Regions from separate parts of the Bradyrhizobium sp. RT6a genome, predicted to be linked through region 4. Evidence: predicted binding sites of a transcription regulator. Region 4 holds the regulator's gene; each other region holds the start of a gene.
What was found. The regulator LexA, encoded in region 4, represses DNA repair genes until DNA is damaged. The targets are predictions, from matches to a motif close to TGTTCNNNNTGTGTTCNG.

Region 1 (4,207 bases), on a different contig from region 4:
CCCTTGGATTCCGTGATCTCGACATTGGCCGCCGGCAGTTCGTCGAGGAAGCGCGACGGGATCGTGGTCGACCAGGTGCCATGGATCCGGCGGTTGGTGGCAAAATAGATTTTGGCGCGACGGCGGGCGCGGGTTAGGCCGACATGGCCGAGCCGGCGCTCTTCCTCGAGGCCGGCGCGGCCCTGTTCGTCCAGCGTGCGCTGGCTCGGAAACAGGCCCTCCTCCCAGCCGGGCAGGAACACGTTGTCGAATTCCAGCCCCTTGGCCGAATGCAGCGTCATCAGCGACACCGCGTCCTCGTCGGCGCCGCTGTCGCGGTCCATCACCAGCGAGATGTGCTCCAAAAACCCTTGCAGATTCTCGAACTCCTCCATCGAGCGCACCAGCTCCTTGAGGTTTTCGAGCCGGCCCGCGGCGTCCGCCGAACGGTCCTTCTGCCACATCTCGGTGTAGCCGCTCTCGTCGAGCACGATCTGGGCGAGATCCGTGTGCGACGTGACCTCGCGCTGGGCGCGCCAGCGGTCGAACTGGGCGACGACGTCGCGCAAGGAGCCGCGCGCTTTCGGCTTCAGCTCGTCGGTCTCGACCACCGCGCGCGCCGCCTCGAACAGCGGGATGCGGCGCTTGCGGGCGTGGTCGTGCAGCATCTGCACGGTGGCGTCGCCCAAGCCGCGCTTGGGCGTGTTGACAATGCGCTCGAAGGCGAGATCGTCGGCCGGTGAATTGATGACGCGCAGATAAGCCAGCGCGTCGCGGATTTCGGCGCGCTCGTAGAAGCGCGGGCCGCCGATGACGCGATAGGGCAGGCCGAGCGTGACGAAGCGGTCTTCGAACTCGCGCATCTGGTAGGACGCGCGCACCAGGATCGCGATCTCGTTGAGCTTGTCGCCCTGGCGCTGGATCTGCTCGATCTCCTCGCCGATGCCGCGGGCTTCCTCTTCCGAATCCCACGAGCCTGTCACCGTGACCTTCTCGCCGTCATGGTCCTCGGTGCGCAGCGTCTTGCCGAGCCGACCCTCGTTGTGGGCGATCAGGTGCGAGGCGGCGGCGAGGATGTGGCCGGTCGAGCGATAGTTGCGCTCGAGGCGGATGACCTTGGCGCCGGGAAAATCATGGTCGAAGCGCAGGATGTTGTCGACCTCCGCGCCGCGCCAGCCATAGATCGACTGGTCGTCATCGCCGACGCAGCAGATGTTTTTGGTGGGGCCTACCGGGACAGCCGTCATTCCGGGATGCGCCGAAGGCGCCGACCCGGAATCTCGAGCTGAGGACTCATCTCCGGATGCCGGGTTCGGCTCTTCGAGCCGCCCCGGAATGACAGTGGGCGAGGTTGGCTTCGACGGCGCCTGCGACAGCAGCCGCAGCCACAGATACTGCGCGACGTTGGTGTCTTGGTACTCATCGACCAGAATGAATTTGAAGCGCTGCTGGTACTGCCGCAGGATATCCGGGTGCTCGCGGAAGATGCGGATGTCCTCGAGCAGCAGATCGCCGAAATCGGCGGCGTTCAAAATCTTCAGCCGCTCCTGGTAGCTCGCATAGAGCTTGCCGCCCTTGCCGTTGGCGAAGACGGCGGCTTCGCCCGAGGGCACCTGCGACGGCGTCAGGCCGCGGTTCTTCCAGCCGTCGATCAGCCCGGCCAGCATGCGCGCGGGCCAGCGCTTGTCGTCGATGTTGTCGGCTTGCAGCAGCTGCTTCAGGAGCCGCACCTGATCGTCGACGTCGAGCACGGTGAAGTTCGACTTGAGCTGCGCCAGCTCGGCATGGGTGCGCAGGATGCGTCCGCCGATGGAGTGGAAGGTGCCGAGCCACGGCATGCCTTCGACCGCATGGCCGAGCATCTGGCCGAGCCGGTGCTTCATCTCGCGCGCGGCCTTGTTGGTGAAGGTCACCGACAGGATCTCGGAGGGGCGGGCGCGGCCCTGGCTCAGGATATGGGCGATGCGCGTGGTCAGCACGCGGGTCTTCCCGGTGCCGGCGCCGGCCAGCACCAGAACCGGGCCGTCCAGCGTCTCCACAGCCTCGCGCTGCTCCGGATTGAGCCCGGACAGGTATTGCGGGCCTACCGAGGCCCGCGCACGCGCGGCGATGCCGCCGGCTGCGGGTTGGTGGTCGGGGACGCTCTGGGACGTGATCTTGCTCGGCTCGGTCATGCGAATCATTTGCCCCACGTTGGCACCGCGGGGTGGTGAAAGGGGAGCCTTCTTAACAGGGATTGGTCCCTATATGGGGCCGCGGTCGGGGGTTTTCCACGTGCGCGGAAAGCCAATTTGTTCCTGCGGGTCAGGCGAATTTCCGGCTCCAGCGGGCCGGAACCATTGTTCCGCGTTGGCGATTGGTTCTGCAAGTGAGGCGCGTCAGCCGCGCCGATCGCAGACGGACATCGAAACAGAGGTTCGGATCATGCTTAGCTGGGTAGTGACGTTTCTGGTTATCGCCCTGATCGCCGGTATCCTGGGCTTTGGCGGCCTCGCCGGCGCGTCGATCGAAATCGCCAAGATCATCTTCTTCATCGCGGTCGTGCTGTTCCTGGTCTCGGCCGTTGTTGGATTGGCCCGCGGCCGTAACAGGGTCTAGCGCGCTTACCGCTTCGAGGGCATCGCCACGTTGCGGCCGATGCCCTCGGGCCGCTGCACGGCGCTGTGGGCCTTGACCACCGCTGCAATGCGCTCACGGATGTCTGGTGGAAAAGCCGCTACCTTTCGTGAGCCCATGTCGATGTGAAGCGACATGTTCTCCGACGTGGCGGACAGCCAACCCTCGGTCGCGTGTCGCAGCTCCTGGAAGGTGTGCAGCCGCTTGTCGTCGGCTTCCAGCAGCCAGACCGAGACCTGCACGGGATCGCCGAGGTGGATTTCGCGCAAATACCGCACGTGGCATTCGGCGGTGAAGGTCGAGCCGCTGCGCTCCTTCATGTAGCCCGGACCGATCCCGAGCGTCAGCCACATCTGGTCGATCGCGCGGTCGAACATCACGTTGTAATAGGCCATGTTGAGGTGGCCGTTGTAGTCGATCCATTGCGGCTCGATCTGCATGATCGAGGCGCGGAACGGTGCGCCCTCGATCGTCGTGGCAGCAGTCTCCGGCATGTGTCCTTCCCCAGCTATGCGTCCGGTCGCTTGACTTGACCGGTGAGATGTCCTTTGCCACGGTTCGTCTCGTCGGGAGGAACGTCCGTGGGTACGACCATCACCAATAATCCGCCGCGGCCGGCGCCGAAAGCCCTGGCGAACGCGCTGGAGCAGCTTGCCGCGCGGTTCGGTAACCGCCTCATCACCTCGCAAGCCGTCCGCGAGCAGCACGGCCATACCACCACATGGATCGTGAACCAGCCGCCGGACGGCGTGGTGATGGCGCAGGAGACCGCCGACATCCAGGACGTGGTGCGGATCTGCGCGAAAAACGGCGTGCCCGTCATCGCCTTCGGCACCGGCACCTCGCTCGAGGGCCAGGTCAACGCACCCGCCGGCGGAATCTGCATCGATCTGCGCGACATGAACAAGGTGCTCGCGGTGCATGCCGAGGACCTCGACTGCGTGATTCAGCCTGGGGTCACCCGCAAGGCGCTCAACGAGCATCTCCGCGATCAGGGCCTGTTCTTCCCGATCGACCCCGGCGCCGACGCCTCGCTCGGCGGCATGGCCTCGACCCGCGCCTCCGGCACCAACGCGGTGCGCTACGGCACCATGCGCGACAGTGTGCTGGCGCTGAAAGTGGTCCGCGGCGACGGCGAGATCATCACGACCGGCACGCGTGCGAAGAAATCATCCGCCGGCTACGACCTGACGCATCTGTTCGTCGGCGCCGAGGGTACGCTCGGGATCATCTCGGAACTGACCATCCGCCTGCGCGGCATCCCCGATACGATCGCGGCCGGCGCGGTGTCGTTCGAGACCGTGCACGGGGCGTGTCAGGCCGTGATCCTGGCGATCCAGACCGGCATTCCCGTCGCGCGTATCGAGTTGCTCAACACCGCGCAGGTGCGGGCCTGCAACGCCTATTCGAAGTTGACCCTGCCGGAAACGCCGCTGCTGCTGATGGAATTCCACGGCAGCGAGATCGAGGTCGCCGAGCAGTCCAAGGCCTTCGCCGAGATCGCCGGGGAGTACGGCGGCGGCGATTTCTCCTGGACCACCAAGCCGGAGGATCGCACAAAACTGTGGCAGGCGCGGCACGACGCCTACTGGTCGGTCAAGGCGCTGCGGCC
Region 2 (4,207 bases), on a different contig from region 4:
GCCGGCATGCCGCCGCGTCTCGGGCTCAGCCTGGCTCCGGCCGGCGACGTGCAGGGCGCCGGCCAGAAGGGCGTCGTCGTCACTGAAGTCGATCCGCAAGGGCCGGCCGCGCAACGCGGCATCCAGACCGGCGACGTCATCCTCAACGTGGGCGGCAAGGCCGTCGCCAATATCGGCGATGTCCGTTCGGAGCTGGCGCAGGCGAAATCGTCCGGCAAGCGCAGCGTGCTGCTGCAGGTCAGAAGCGCACAGGCGACCCGGTTCGTGGCGGTGCCGCTCGCATAGGGCGAACGTCGATCGGCGCAGATCCAAACAGGCGGCCCACGGGCCGCCTTTCCTGTTCGCCTTCAGGATTCCGGATGCCCGCCGATAACATTCTCGTTAACGGCAGGGAGGATGACCCGGTTCGTCCGAAAAAGCCGTGTTCGCTCGTCACAGTTGCGGATGTTGTGGACTCGACGGCAATGAAGCCGCCGGGACGATTGCAAGCGTGGAACTTCGAACTTGCCGCCGCTGAGCCGGCCGGCAATTCGTATTTGATCGGTGCCGACATGGATCGATTGAAGCTCTCGCTGAGGACTGCGCTGCTCGTGGCGCCCCTCGTGCTATGGGGTGGAAACGCTCTCGGGCGCGACGACGGCCGCTACGCGGACTCGCCTCTCAAGCCGTGGTTCGACGGCCTGCGCAGCCATCTCGGTCCGTGCTGCTCGGATGCGGATGGGTTTGCCGTCGCCGATCCCGACTGGGACTCGCACAATGGACATTATCGCGTGCGGCTCGACGGCGAGTGGGTCGAGGTGCCGGACGAAGCCGTGATCACCGAGCCGAACCGGGCCGGCCGCACCATGGTGTGGCCGGTGAAGACCGCGTTCGGCGTTTCGATCCGCTGCTTCATGCCGGGCAGCATGATCTGACGGAGGTCAGCGCGACCGTTTGGAGGATTTGCGCTTCGAGGTTTTCTTCGAAGTCTTCTTGGATGTTTTCCGAGTTGTCTTCTTGGACGATTTCTTCGACGTTTTCTTGGACGTCTTCCGCTTTGCGGCTTTCTTCGGGACCTTCTTGCCCTTCTTGCGCGCTTTCGACAGGCCGATCGCGATCGCCTGCTTGCGGCTCTTCACGCGTCCGCCTCGACCGCCCGGTCCGCTTTTCGCGGTACCCTTCTTGTAGCGCTTCATCTCGCTTTCGACATCGCTGCCGGAGCTGCGAGAGTAGCGGCGTTTCTTTGCCTTGCGTGCCATGCATGTTCTCCCTTGGCCGGGGAAAACCATCCGAGACAGGCATAGTTCCGAAAGCGCGCATGCACGTCCCGGATGCGCGACTTGGCCTAGAACGAATCCGCCAGCTCGATCTCCGCTTCCAGCACCTGAATGCGCCGTGCTGCCTCGCCGGAGGACAGATCTCGTGCATATAGGGCGGGTTGATACGCTTCTTCGCTCAGCCGTTTCAGCCGGAGGCCCTGCGCTCGCGTCATCTGTTCGGTGAGGAACGTCTTGGCGTCGTATTTTCCTTGAACCTGCATGTCGCTTCTCCCTTCTGAAATCGTGACTTGACTATATGTTCTTATTTTGTTCTAACAAGTCATGGACAACAGAATTAATGAAATTCGACGTAATATCAGCGCCTTGAGGCTGGAAATGGCCGATATCGAGGTGTCCATCCGCGAACTCGTCGACCGCGAGCACGATTGCACAGAGAAGGCCCTGGCGCAGATGGATCTGCGTCGGAAAATCAATCTGCTGATTGGCGAATGGAAGGCTGCGGGTGGCGGCGATGTCCTGCCGAATGTCCGCGATAGGATGCGCCTTCGTTCCGCGAAGACATCGGGTAGTCCTCTGCGCATGATCGCGCGCCGCTGAGAGCTTTGGGAGCGCACGGTGGAGGAAGACCCGGATGCGTACCGGATTCTCAAGCTGCGCGCCGAGATTCTCGAACTGGGCTCTGCGATCCGGCAGCTGCAACGCGAGGGACTCGACGACGCCGCGGCCCAGCTCTTGATCGCGCGCAAGCGTGCAAGACTCGATCATCTGGTGAAGTCAGATCCTGTGGGCGTCCGTCCTGACATCCTGGGCAGCCATCGTAGCTGAAGCCTGCGCGCAGCGCGGCATGCGGGGCTTGTCGATTCCGCATGTTGACGAAGCGGCCCGAGAAAAGTTCGTTCGAACGCCAAGCAAAAAGGCCCCGCGGTCGCGGGGCCTCCATGAGTTCGACGAACAACACCTACTTGGTGTTGCTCATGCCGCCCTTGTTGTTCGTCATGGTGCCGCCCTGGTCGGAGCCGGGGCCAGAGCCGCCCTGACCGGAGGGGTCAGCACCCTTGGAGGACTTGGTGTTGGCGCCCGTGGTGGTCTGCGACGATGACATCGAGGATCCGTGTTTCGCCTTGTGCGACTTGGCCTGCACGGCGAACGGTGCGGCGGCGAGGCCGGTTGCCAACATCACGGCAAGAGCGAGCTTGGTGGTCTTCATGCGCGGGAACTCCCTGAGTTGAATTGACGCAGGCAGCCAACCGCTATTCGTCGCAGGAGTTCCGAACAAAGGAGTTCCGGCAAATCACCAAGACTTCAAGATTGCTTGTCTTCTGTGAGGATGAATACGAGGCCGGTGAGTGTCGCGCCGATCGCGAACGTCGTCACCAATGTGAAGGCGAAAACGGCAACGGCCTGTCTTCCGCCGTGGCTCAGCAAATTGGCGACGTCTGGATTGGACAGCACGAGCAGGAGACTGAAAGCCAGCCCTAAGGCTGCGCCCATCATGGCGTGCGTCATCAGCTTGACGAGCCCGCTGGGAGAGATCAGGTCCGACGACTTTTTCGTGCGCATGGAACTCTATCCCGATCTCGCATGCAACGCGTGCGACACGCACCGGTTCCACCCGCATGAACGAATTGTCATCGCCCGCTTCATCCGACGTTCATGCCGGGCCTGCAAGAATGAGCGCGCAACACGGGAACATTCGATATGGGTAAGGTGGTCTTTCTCTATCGCTCTCTGGCTTATCGCAACGCCGCCGCGGACATCCTCCGCAAAGCGCGCCAGCTGCCCCGCGGCGCGGAGCGAAGCGCGGCGCGCCGCTATGCCAAGGCGCTGCGCGATCTCGCCCAAACTGAAGCCTGGCTCGAAGGACGCGTCGCGCGCGAAGCGCGAACGACGCAACGCAGGAAGAGTGCGGCGTCCGCTTAACCGGATGCGCGCTGCAATTCGGCGGAGCTGGCGGCTTCAAAGTTGCCGGGCCCGGTTGTCGCGGCAGTCTTGCGGACCAACGGCACCTCGAGCCGGCACAACAGACCCTCGGCGCGCCAATCGAATCGCGCCTGCCCGCCGAGCTGGGACTCGACGCTCGCAAGCAGGCTCCGCGTACCAAAGCCGCGGGATTTCGGCGTCATCACGAGCGGACCGCCGGATTCCTCCCAGGTCAGCGTGAGCAGCTCTTCCTCGACCTGCCAGCCGATCGCGAGCCGTCCCGTCCGCGTCGAGAGCGCGCCATACTTCGCCGAGTTGGTGAAAAGCTCATGCAGCGCCAGCGCGAGCGTCTGGGCCGTTGCCGGCAGCAACTGAACTTCGGACCCCGCCAATTTGATCTGGCCGCCGAGGGAATAGGGCGCCAGCTCCTCGTCGATCAGCTTCGAGAGTTCGGCACCCTGCCAGCTCGACAGCGACAGGATCGTATGCACGCGCGCCAGTGCATTGATGCGTCCCTCGACGGCGCTGACATAGGCTTTGACCTCGTCGGCGCGGGTGAGGCGCACGATCGATTGCGCCAGCGCCAGCGCATTCTTGGCGCGATGATCGACTTCCCGCGCCAGGAGAGTCTGCCGTTCCTCGGCGCGCTTGCGTTCGGTGATGTCCACCGTCACGCCGCTGACGCGCATGACCCGACCACTATCGTCAACCGTGGCAGCGGCCGTGCCGACACACCAGCGCACATCGCCGCCGGGCCGCACGATCCGGAACTCCGTTTCATAGGAGCGTGTGCCCTTGTTGAATTCGGCGATCGCCTTGCGCAACTGATCGACGTCATCCGGATGCAACAGCGCCTGAACGTTGGCCGGATTCACCTCGAAGCTCTCCGGGCCAACACCAAAGATGCGGTATTGTCCCTCATCCCACATCCAGTCGCCGGTGATCCAGTCCCAGTCCCAGGAGCCCATCTTGCCGGCGGCGATCGCCATGCTGCGCCGCTCTTCGCTCTCGCGCAGCTTTGCGGTGGA
Region 3 (4,207 bases), on a different contig from region 4:
GTCGAGCCGGCGCGGCACGCGCCAGGCGTGGCCGGCATCGAGCGCGAGATTGGCGCGGGTGTTGACGATGCGATAGCGATAGTGGCGTTTCACGGCCGAGAAGCGCGCCTCGAAAGTATCCGGCACGATATCAGCTTCGAGCACGGCGATGGGATGCGGGCGCAGATGCGCGTTCAAGCCGTCGCGAAAACGGCCCGGCGGAAACTGCTTGTCGACATCGACATGCGCGACCTGGCCGCGCGCATGCACGCCGGCATCGGTGCGGCCCGCACCGTGCACGCGCGCATCCGCGCCGGTCATCGCCTTCACCGCGGCCTCCAACGCGCCTTGCACCGAGGGCAGCCTCTCCTGCACCTGCCAGCCGAAGAACGGCGCGCCGTCATATTCGATGATGAGCTTGTAGCGGGGCATCAGGCCAGCCGCATCGGCGGCTTGAGCGGCACGCCGCGCAGGAAGTCCGCGGCCTGCATGCGTGCCTTGCCTTCGCGCTGAAGCTCGATAAGGCGGATTGCGCCCTCGCCGCAGGCGATGGTGAGATGGTCGTCGAGCACCTCGCCGGGTGCGCCCGCACCTTTCGCCAGCTCGCAGCGCAGGATTTTTACCCGTGCATTCTCAAGCTCGGCCCAGGCGCCGGGAAACGGCGACAGGCCGTGGATATGGCGCAGCACCTTGCGCGCGGGCCTGGTCCAGTCGATCCGCGCTTCAGCCTTGTCGATCTTGGCGGCATAGGTGACGCCGTCCTCGCTCTGCTTTTTGAGCTGGAGCCCGCCGCGGTCGAGCGCGGCCATGGCGCGCACCATCAGATCGGCACCGAGCCGGGACAGACGATCGTGCAGATCCGCCGCGGTCATGTTGTCCGTGATCGCGAGCCGTTCCGCCATGGCGACGTCGCCGGTGTCGAGGCCAACATCCATCTTCATCACCATCACGCCGCTCTCGGCATCGCCGGCCATGATCGCGCGGTTGATGGGAGCCGCACCGCGCCAGCGTGGCAGCAGCGAAGCGTGCAGATTGTAGCAGCCGAGCTTTGGCGCATCGAGGATCGCCTGCGGCAGGATCATGCCATAGGCGACGACGACGGCCGCATCGGCGTCGAAGGCGCGAAATTCTTCCAGCGCCTCCGGCGTTTTCAGCGTCTTCGGCGTCAGCACGGGCACGCCGAGCTTTCGCGCGGCCTCTTCCACTGGGGTCGGCTGCAATTGCAGGCCGCGCCGGCCGCCGGGCTTCGGCGCGCGCGTGTATACGGCCGCGATCTCGTGGCCGTGCGCGACGAGCTCGAGCAGCGTCGGCACGGAGAAATCGGGCGTGCCCATGAAGATCAGGCGGAGGGGCATGACAAGGACTCGGTACGTTCCCTCCCCCCTTGTGGGGGAGGGTTAGGGAGAGGGGTGCCACACGACGCGCTCTCGGCTTGAGCGTTCGCGGTGCGCACCCGATTCTGATGACGGAGAGACTTCCGCCTGGGCTACCCCTCTCCCCCGCCCTCCCCCACAAGGGGGGAGGGAGCGCAGGCGAGTGCGAGGCAGCACTAAACCTTACTCACTCCGCGCGCTTGGCGGCTTTCTCGAACTTCTTCAGCACGCGGTCGCGCTTGAGCTTTGACAGATAGTCGACGAACAGCACGCCGTTGAGATGGTCGATCTCGTGCTGGATGCAGGTGGCGTAGAGGCCTTCAGCATCCTCCTCGTGCACCTTGCCGTCCAGATCCATGTAGCGCACCCGCACCTTCGCGGGCCGCTCGACCTCCTCGTAATATTCGGGGATCGACAGGCAGCCTTCCTCGTAGACCGACAGGTCCTCCGAGGAGGCGATGATTTCCGGATTGATGAAGACGCGCGGCTCGGGCTTGGTCTCGCCGTCCTGATCGGGCTTGGCGAGGTCCATGGTGATCAGCCGTAACGGCTGCGCGATCTGGATCGCCGCGAGCCCGATGCCGGGCGCGTCGTACATGGTCTCGAACATGTCGTCGGCAAGCTTGCGGATCTCCGGCGTGACCTTCTCGATCGGCTTGGAGACCAGACGCAGCTGCTTGTCGGGCAGGATGATGATTTCTCTGAGGGCCATGGCCGCGATTTAAGCCGCGCGTTCGATGTGGTCAATCCGGCCGGGAACCCCGTTAACCCCTTCGCTAACTATAAAACTTCGGATTTCGTTAACCATAAAAATTAACAGGGCGTTTACCATAAATGTTCGCTATTCGTTCGAGTCCCCAAGCGAATCGGCTAGAAGCAGGGGCATGAACGAGATCATTTTCATGCTCGGCGACTGGCCGGTGCGCACCGTGGACGCGCTGATCGGCTTCGGCGCCCTGGTCCTCATCCTGATGGTGGTGATCGCCGTCGTGATCGCGCGCTCCGGGCGGCGCGGCGCGGAACTCGCGATGGCCAACGCGATCCGCGCCGACGAGCTCGAGGAGCGCATCAGCCAGATGCTGCATGCCCAGAGCGAGGCTTCGGGGCGGGTCGACGCCATGACCCAGACGCTGGCCGGCCGCCAGGCCGACATGGCACGCGCGGTCAACGAGCGGCTGGATTCGGTGACCCACCGGGTCGGCCAATCCATGGAGCACACCACCCGCAACACCATGGAGAGCCTGCGCGCGCTGCACGAGCGGCTCGGCATCATCGACAGCGCGCACAAGAACCTCACCGACCTCACCACGCAGGTGACGACCCTGCGCGACGTGCTCGCCAACAAGCAGTCGCGCGGCGCCTTCGGTCAGGCGCGGATGGAAGCGATCGTCCAGGACGGTCTGCCAAAGGGCGCCTACGAGTTCCAGTTCACCCTCTCGACCGGCAAGCGTCCGGACTGCGTCGTGTTCCTGCCCGACCAGCGCCCGCTCTGCATCGACGCGAAGTTTCCGCTGGAAGCGATGACCGCGCTGCATGACGCGCGCACCGACGAGGAGAAGCGCATCGCCACGCAGCGGCTGCGCGGCGACGTGATGAAGCATGTCAGCGACATCGCGGAAAAATATCTCGTCGCCGGCGAGACCCAGGACATGGCGCTGATGTTCGTGCCGTCGGAATCGGTCTACGCTGAGATCCATGACGGTTTCGACGACGTGATCCAGAAGGCGTATCGCGCCCGCGTCGTGCTGGTGTCGCCGTCGCTACTGATGCTGGCAATCCAGGTGATGCAGCAGATCATGAAGGACGCGCGCATGCGCGATGCCGCCGACCAGATCCGCACCGAGGTGATCAAGCTCGGCGACGACCTCGGCCGCCTGCGCGACCGCGTGCTGAAGCTGCAGAAGCATTTTGCCGACGCCAACGAGGACGTGCGGCAGGTGCTGATCTCCGCCGACAAGATCGAGAAGCGCGCGGGGCGGATCGAAGAGCTCGATTTCAGCAAGAGCGATGCACCCGAAGCCCCGCATCTCGTGGCGACCGGCGCTGCCGAACTGTTCCCGAGGAAGCTCCAGGCGGGGGAGTGAGGCCTGTGTCGTCATGGCCGGGCTTGTCCCGGCCATCCACGACCTTTTCAGCGACAGCAAGAATGTGGATGCCCGGGACAAGCCCGGGCATGACGAGTTTTGAGGCCGAGGCAGCGCCGCCAGAATCTGCTAACACCCTGGCATGACCGCACCCGACGCGACCTCCCCTGCCGGCCCCGGCACGGCCCCCACCTCCTGGCGTGACAGCCTTTCCGTTTACCTGCAACCGCGGGTGCTGATCGTGCTGTTCCTCGGCTTCTCGTCCGGGCTGCCGCTGGCACTGTCGGGCTCTACACTGCTGGTGTGGATGCGGGAATCCGGCGTCGATCTCAAGACCATCGGGCTGTTTGCGCTGGTCGGCACGCCCTACACGCTGAAATTCCTGTGGGCGCCGCTGGTGGATGCGATGCATGTGCCGCTGTTCACGCGCGTGTTCGGACGGCGCCGCGGCTGGCTGCTGTTCTCGCAATTGCTGCTGATCGTCGCCATCCTGCTGCTGGCGCTGACCGATCCCGCGCGCTCGCCGTTCTATGTCGCGCTCGGCGCCTTGCTGGTGGCGACGGCCTCGTCGACGCAGGACATCGTGGTCGACGCCTTCCGGGTCGAGAGCCTGCCGGAGAGCGAGCAGGCCGCCGGCATGGCGTCGTATGTCGCGGCCTATCGCATCGGCATGCTGGTCTCGACCGCAGGCGCGCTGTTCATCGTCTCGGGCTTCGAGAGCACCGGCATCACCCGCACGTCCGCCTGGATGTGGGGCTATGTGGTGATGGC
Region 4 (4,207 bases):
GCCGACCGTTCGCGGGGACGGTCGGCGCCGGCGAGGCCGTGCGGATCTTCACCGGCGGCGTCGTTCCCGGTGGCGCGGACGCCGTCGTGATCCAGGAGGACACGGTCGCCGCCGGCAAGCGTATCACGATCAAGGAAGCCGCGATCGCCGGACGGCACATCCGTCCCGCCGGCGTCGATTTCCGCGAGGGCGACGTGCTCCTGCGCAAGGGAAGCCGTCTCACCGAGCGCGACCTCGCGCTCGCCGCCGGGATGAACCATCCGCACCTTGCCGTTTTCAGGCGTCCGAAGGTCGCGATTCTCGCCACCGGCGACGAGCTGGTGATGCCGGGCACCACGCCCGGTCACGGCCAGATCGTCTATTCCAACGGCTACGCCCTGCACGCGCTCGCCCGCAGGGAGGGCGCCGAGACCATCGACCTCGGTATTGCCGCCGACACGCTGGAGGCCACCACCGCCGGCATTCGCCGCGCCCGCGAGAGCGGCGCCGACATCCTGATCACGACCGGCGGCGCATCGGTCGGCGACCACGATCTGGTCCAGCAGGCACTGAGGGACGAAGGCATCGCGATGGCGTTCTGGAAAATCGCGATGCGGCCAGGCAAGCCGATGATGCACGGTCGGCTCGGCACAATGGGTGTGATCGGCCTGCCGGGCAATCCCGTGTCGTCCTACGTGTGCGCTTTCCTGTTCCTGGTGCCTCTGATTCGCGCCCTGTCTGGCCGTTCTGTGATTCACCATCGCCGTGAAAGCGCCGTGCTCGGCCGCGACGTCGGCGCCAACGACCAGCGCGAGGACTATCTGCGCGCGCATCTGGAGGAGCGTGACGACGGCACACGCGTCGTTCTTCCCGTCAACCATCAGGATTCTTCGCTGCTTGCGAATCTCGCTGCAGCACAGGTACTTCTCGTGCGCGCTCCGTTTGCGCCGAAGGCCGAAGCCGGCACGGCTTGCGAAGTATTGCGGCTCCCCGTCTGAGCGCCTCGGCAACGCGCGTTCCGCGAACTTTGCTCTGTTCACGGTAAATTAAGCAGTTGCGGAACATGTATCGAACATATAGTGTCCGTTCATGATTTGTTTCGAGCATGTAGCGGCATATAGCCGAATTCAGCGTCTCGGAATCGGACGACATCAACCGGGGGACTTTGGTCGAGATGTTAACGCGCAAACAATACGAGCTTCTGCGGTTCATCAGTGAACGTCTGAAGGAAAGTGGCGTGCCGCCTTCCTTCGACGAGATGAAGGATGCGCTCGACCTGCGCTCGAAGTCGGGCATCCATCGCCTGATCACGGCGCTCGAGGAGCGTGGCTTCATCCGACGCCTGCCCAACCGCGCCCGTGCGATTGAAGTCATTAAGCTGCCGGAGCTCCAGGCAGCCGCAGGCAGCCGGCGCGGCTTCACGCCGAGCGTCATCGAGGGCAATCTCGGCAAGGTGCGTGCGAGCTCCAGCCTGCCGGCTGACGAGGGCGAGCGTCCCGTTGCGGTGCCGGTGATGGGCCGCATCGCGGCCGGCACGCCGATCGAGGCGTTGCAGACCCGCAGCCATACCATCAGCGTACCGCCTGACATGCTCGGCTCGGGCGAGCATTACGCGCTCGAAGTGCGCGGCGATTCCATGGTCGAGGCCGGCATTCTTGACGGCGACATGGCACTGATCCAGCGCAACGAGAGCGCCGATACCGGCGACATCGTGGTGGCGCTGATCGACGACGAGGAAGCGACGCTGAAGCGCTTCCGCCGTCGCGGTGCATCGATCGCGCTCGAGCCCGCCAACGCGGCCTATGAGGTCCGCATCCTGCCGCCCAACCGGGTGAAGATTCAGGGCAAGCTGATCGGGCTTTACCGGAAGTACTGATACCGGAAGTGCTTCATACCGGAAGTGCTTGGCGCCTCGCGCGCTTCCACCGGCATCGCCGGTCAGAGATTGGAGCGGATCATCGTCCGCTCCGGCTGGATAGTCGTTCTGGTTCTGCACAGACTATCCGGCCCCTCCTCCGGCGCTGGCTCCTCGCGATGCCCACGGAAACGGCACCGCGTCTCGAGTGTTCGAGGAAACACCGGCCAGCGATCAAGTTCTACCATTGCAGACAAGCCGGCAATGTTCGCGCATGCGCCTCCCGAATGCATCGCAACGGGCTTTGTTCCTATTGAATTCGGGAAAGATAATGTGATCGCAGCTTGCAGAAGCCAGCCGCAGATTTGCCCATAACCAAGCAGAGCGTTCGTGCTTCCACTCTGATAGAGGCCTGCGCCTCGATAAGAGACGCGGGTAGCTATCCCAGCATGAGGAGCACCCGATGTGTGACTACAGCCTGCATGCCGTCGCGTCGCGCCCCGCCGAAGTCGGCGAGACGATCGTCACGACAAGCTTCCGCGGCACCTCGACGCGCGGCTTCGCCTCCGCAGCCGATCCGTCTGTTGCCGTCTGCCTGCTGCCGGGGACGGAGCTCGCCTTCGCCGACGACGTCCGTTACGACAATCGCTGGATCTGGACGCGCACCATCAATTCCCGCGTGGGCAAGTTCGGCAAGATCGATCCGCACATTCCCGACCGCCATCATGATGCGATCGAATTCCCGGACGGCAAATATGTGCTGGTGACGCAGCTCGTCGAAGGCCAGCGCGCGACCGTGCTGCAACTGCCGGTAACTCAGTCGGTGGCCGAGCGCGAGCACAAGGCGCAGATCATCGCCGACCGGCCGCCGACCGTCACGCACCTGCCGATCGGCTGACACAGCCGCCTCCGGCTAGGAGGTCGGGGGTCAGGATTGAATTGCCATCGCCGGCCGCGGCCGGCGAGATGGTGTGGCTTGCGTCCGCGAAATCCAATCGGATGGACCAAGCCCTTACACCTCTCCGCCGCACGAAGTTTGAGCCGCCCTGCCTGAAGTTTGAACGTCCGCTTCGCAGCCAAATGACCGATGCTGTCAGGGCTTGAGACGGCGGACACGCTCGATGAAAACCTTCCTTCGCGTCGTTGAACTCTGGGTGCCCGATCGGACGCGCATGCGGCTGGAGTTTGGCGGCGGCCTCTACGACGAAGGGCTGTCCGCGTTCAAGGCCGTCAGCGAAGAGCTCCACTTCGGATATGACGAGGGACTTCCGGGCAAGGCCTGGGCCGCGGGCCACCCCGTGATCCTCACCAAATTCGCCAACTCCTATTTCAAACGGACCGATCAAGCGCTTGCGGCCGGCCTCACCTGCGGCGTCGCGGTGCCGGTGTTTGCGGGTGAATTCCTGCAAGCCGTCATGGTGCTATTCTGCGGCGACGACGAAGCGCATGTCGGGGCGATCGAGCTTTGGCACAACGACCCAGATGCCTCCCACGAGATGGGGCTCGTGGATGGCTATTATGGCACCGCCGACATGTTCGAATTCAACTCCCGCCACACTAAATTTCCTCGCGGCTTTGGCCTGCCTGGCCGCACCTGGAAGGCGGGGCTGCCGCTGATCATCAAGGACCTGCACGACGCCAGGAGTTTTCTGCGCTGGGAGGACGCAGCCAAGGTCGGGATCAATTGCGGCGTCGGCGTGCCCTATCGGACCGGCACGGACCAGACCTGGGTCCTGACATTCCTCTCCGCGCAGGCCACGCCGATTGCGCGACGCTTCGAGATCTGGATCCCGAACGAGACCCACTCGGCACTGGTGTTCCGCGCCGGCGATTGCAGCGCGCAGACCGACCTTGCCGCGCTCTATGCGGAAAAATCCATTGCCAGAGGCGAAGGCAGCATCGGCGGGGCCTGGGCGACCGGCATGCCCGCGCTCAACGATGAGCTCGCGCATGACGGCTCGGTCGCCGGTTTCGAAGCCTGCACAGCCGGACTGAGCCGGATGGTGGCCCTGCCGGTCATCGGCAATTCCAGGCTCGACGCCGTGCTGGCCTGGTACTTGTAACCGATCCGATCAATCGTCGGCCTGCAAGTCGGTCTCCGCTGGCGTTGCGTCCTTGGTGCGGGGCGCGGTCGTCTTCGGCGCAAGGCTGCCGTCGAAATCACCCTCGCCGGCGCCGGCCGGTAACCAGGGGCGGCTCGTGCCTCTCGCCCTCACCGCCTGAACCACAAAACCGTCACCACGCTGCGTCAGCGCCAGCGCGCTCTGGCTGGCGAGCCGCTGCCGATCGACCACCATCGCCGCGCAATCGGGCGGCGCGGGACGTGTCGTCACCACCAGCGCGGCCCGACTGCAATCGTCCGCGAGCGCGTCG

Region 1: a site for LexA is predicted at 2,327-2,344, ahead of ABIC03_RS20795 (ATP-dependent helicase). Genes of this name have one in related genera too.
Region 2: a site for LexA is predicted at 1,556-1,573, ahead of ABIC03_RS08550 (DUF3072 domain-containing protein). Genes of this name have one in related genera too.
Region 3: a site for LexA is predicted at 2,188-2,205, ahead of ABIC03_RS32305 (DNA recombination protein RmuC). Genes of this name have one in related genera too.

Annotation. Positions count from the first base shown of each region.
Region 1 is NZ_JBEPQC010000003.1:590,430-594,636, forward strand. It holds gene ABIC03_RS20795 (ATP-dependent helicase) at 1-2,162, opposite strand, end outside; gene ABIC03_RS20800 (DUF1328 domain-containing protein) at 2,404-2,577, shown strand; gene ABIC03_RS20805 (thioesterase family protein) at 2,583-3,089, opposite strand; gene ABIC03_RS20810 (FAD-binding oxidoreductase) at 3,177-4,207, shown strand, end outside.
Region 2 is NZ_JBEPQC010000001.1:1,794,576-1,798,782, reverse strand. It holds gene ABIC03_RS08565 (Do family serine endopeptidase) at 1-285, shown strand, start outside; gene ABIC03_RS08560 (hypothetical protein) at 552-914, shown strand; gene ABIC03_RS08555 (DUF6496 domain-containing protein) at 921-1,238, opposite strand; gene ABIC03_RS08550 (DUF3072 domain-containing protein) at 1,325-1,519, opposite strand; gene ABIC03_RS08545 (hypothetical protein) at 1,635-1,856, shown strand; gene ABIC03_RS08540 (hypothetical protein) at 1,875-2,084, shown strand; gene ABIC03_RS08535 (hypothetical protein) at 2,218-2,466, opposite strand; gene ABIC03_RS08530 (hypothetical protein) at 2,562-2,819, opposite strand; gene ABIC03_RS08525 (hypothetical protein) at 2,958-3,179, shown strand; gene ABIC03_RS08520 (HWE histidine kinase domain-containing protein) at 3,176-4,207, opposite strand, start outside.
Region 3 is NZ_JBEPQC010000008.1:300,835-305,041, reverse strand. It holds gene truA (tRNA pseudouridine(38-40) synthase TruA) at 1-411, opposite strand, end outside; gene fmt (methionyl-tRNA formyltransferase) at 411-1,334, opposite strand; gene def (peptide deformylase) at 1,540-2,064, opposite strand; gene ABIC03_RS32305 (DNA recombination protein RmuC) at 2,237-3,436, shown strand; gene ABIC03_RS32300 (AmpG family muropeptide MFS transporter) at 3,579-4,207, shown strand, end outside.
Region 4 is NZ_JBEPQC010000002.1:1,305,095-1,309,301, reverse strand. It holds gene ABIC03_RS16200 (molybdopterin molybdotransferase MoeA) at 1-977, shown strand, start outside; gene lexA (transcriptional repressor LexA) at 1,154-1,855, shown strand; gene ABIC03_RS16190 (hypothetical protein) at 2,298-2,732, shown strand; gene ABIC03_RS16185 (GAF domain-containing protein) at 2,956-3,897, shown strand; partial or broken gene ABIC03_RS16180 (ComEC/Rec2 family competence protein) at 3,907-4,207, opposite strand, start outside.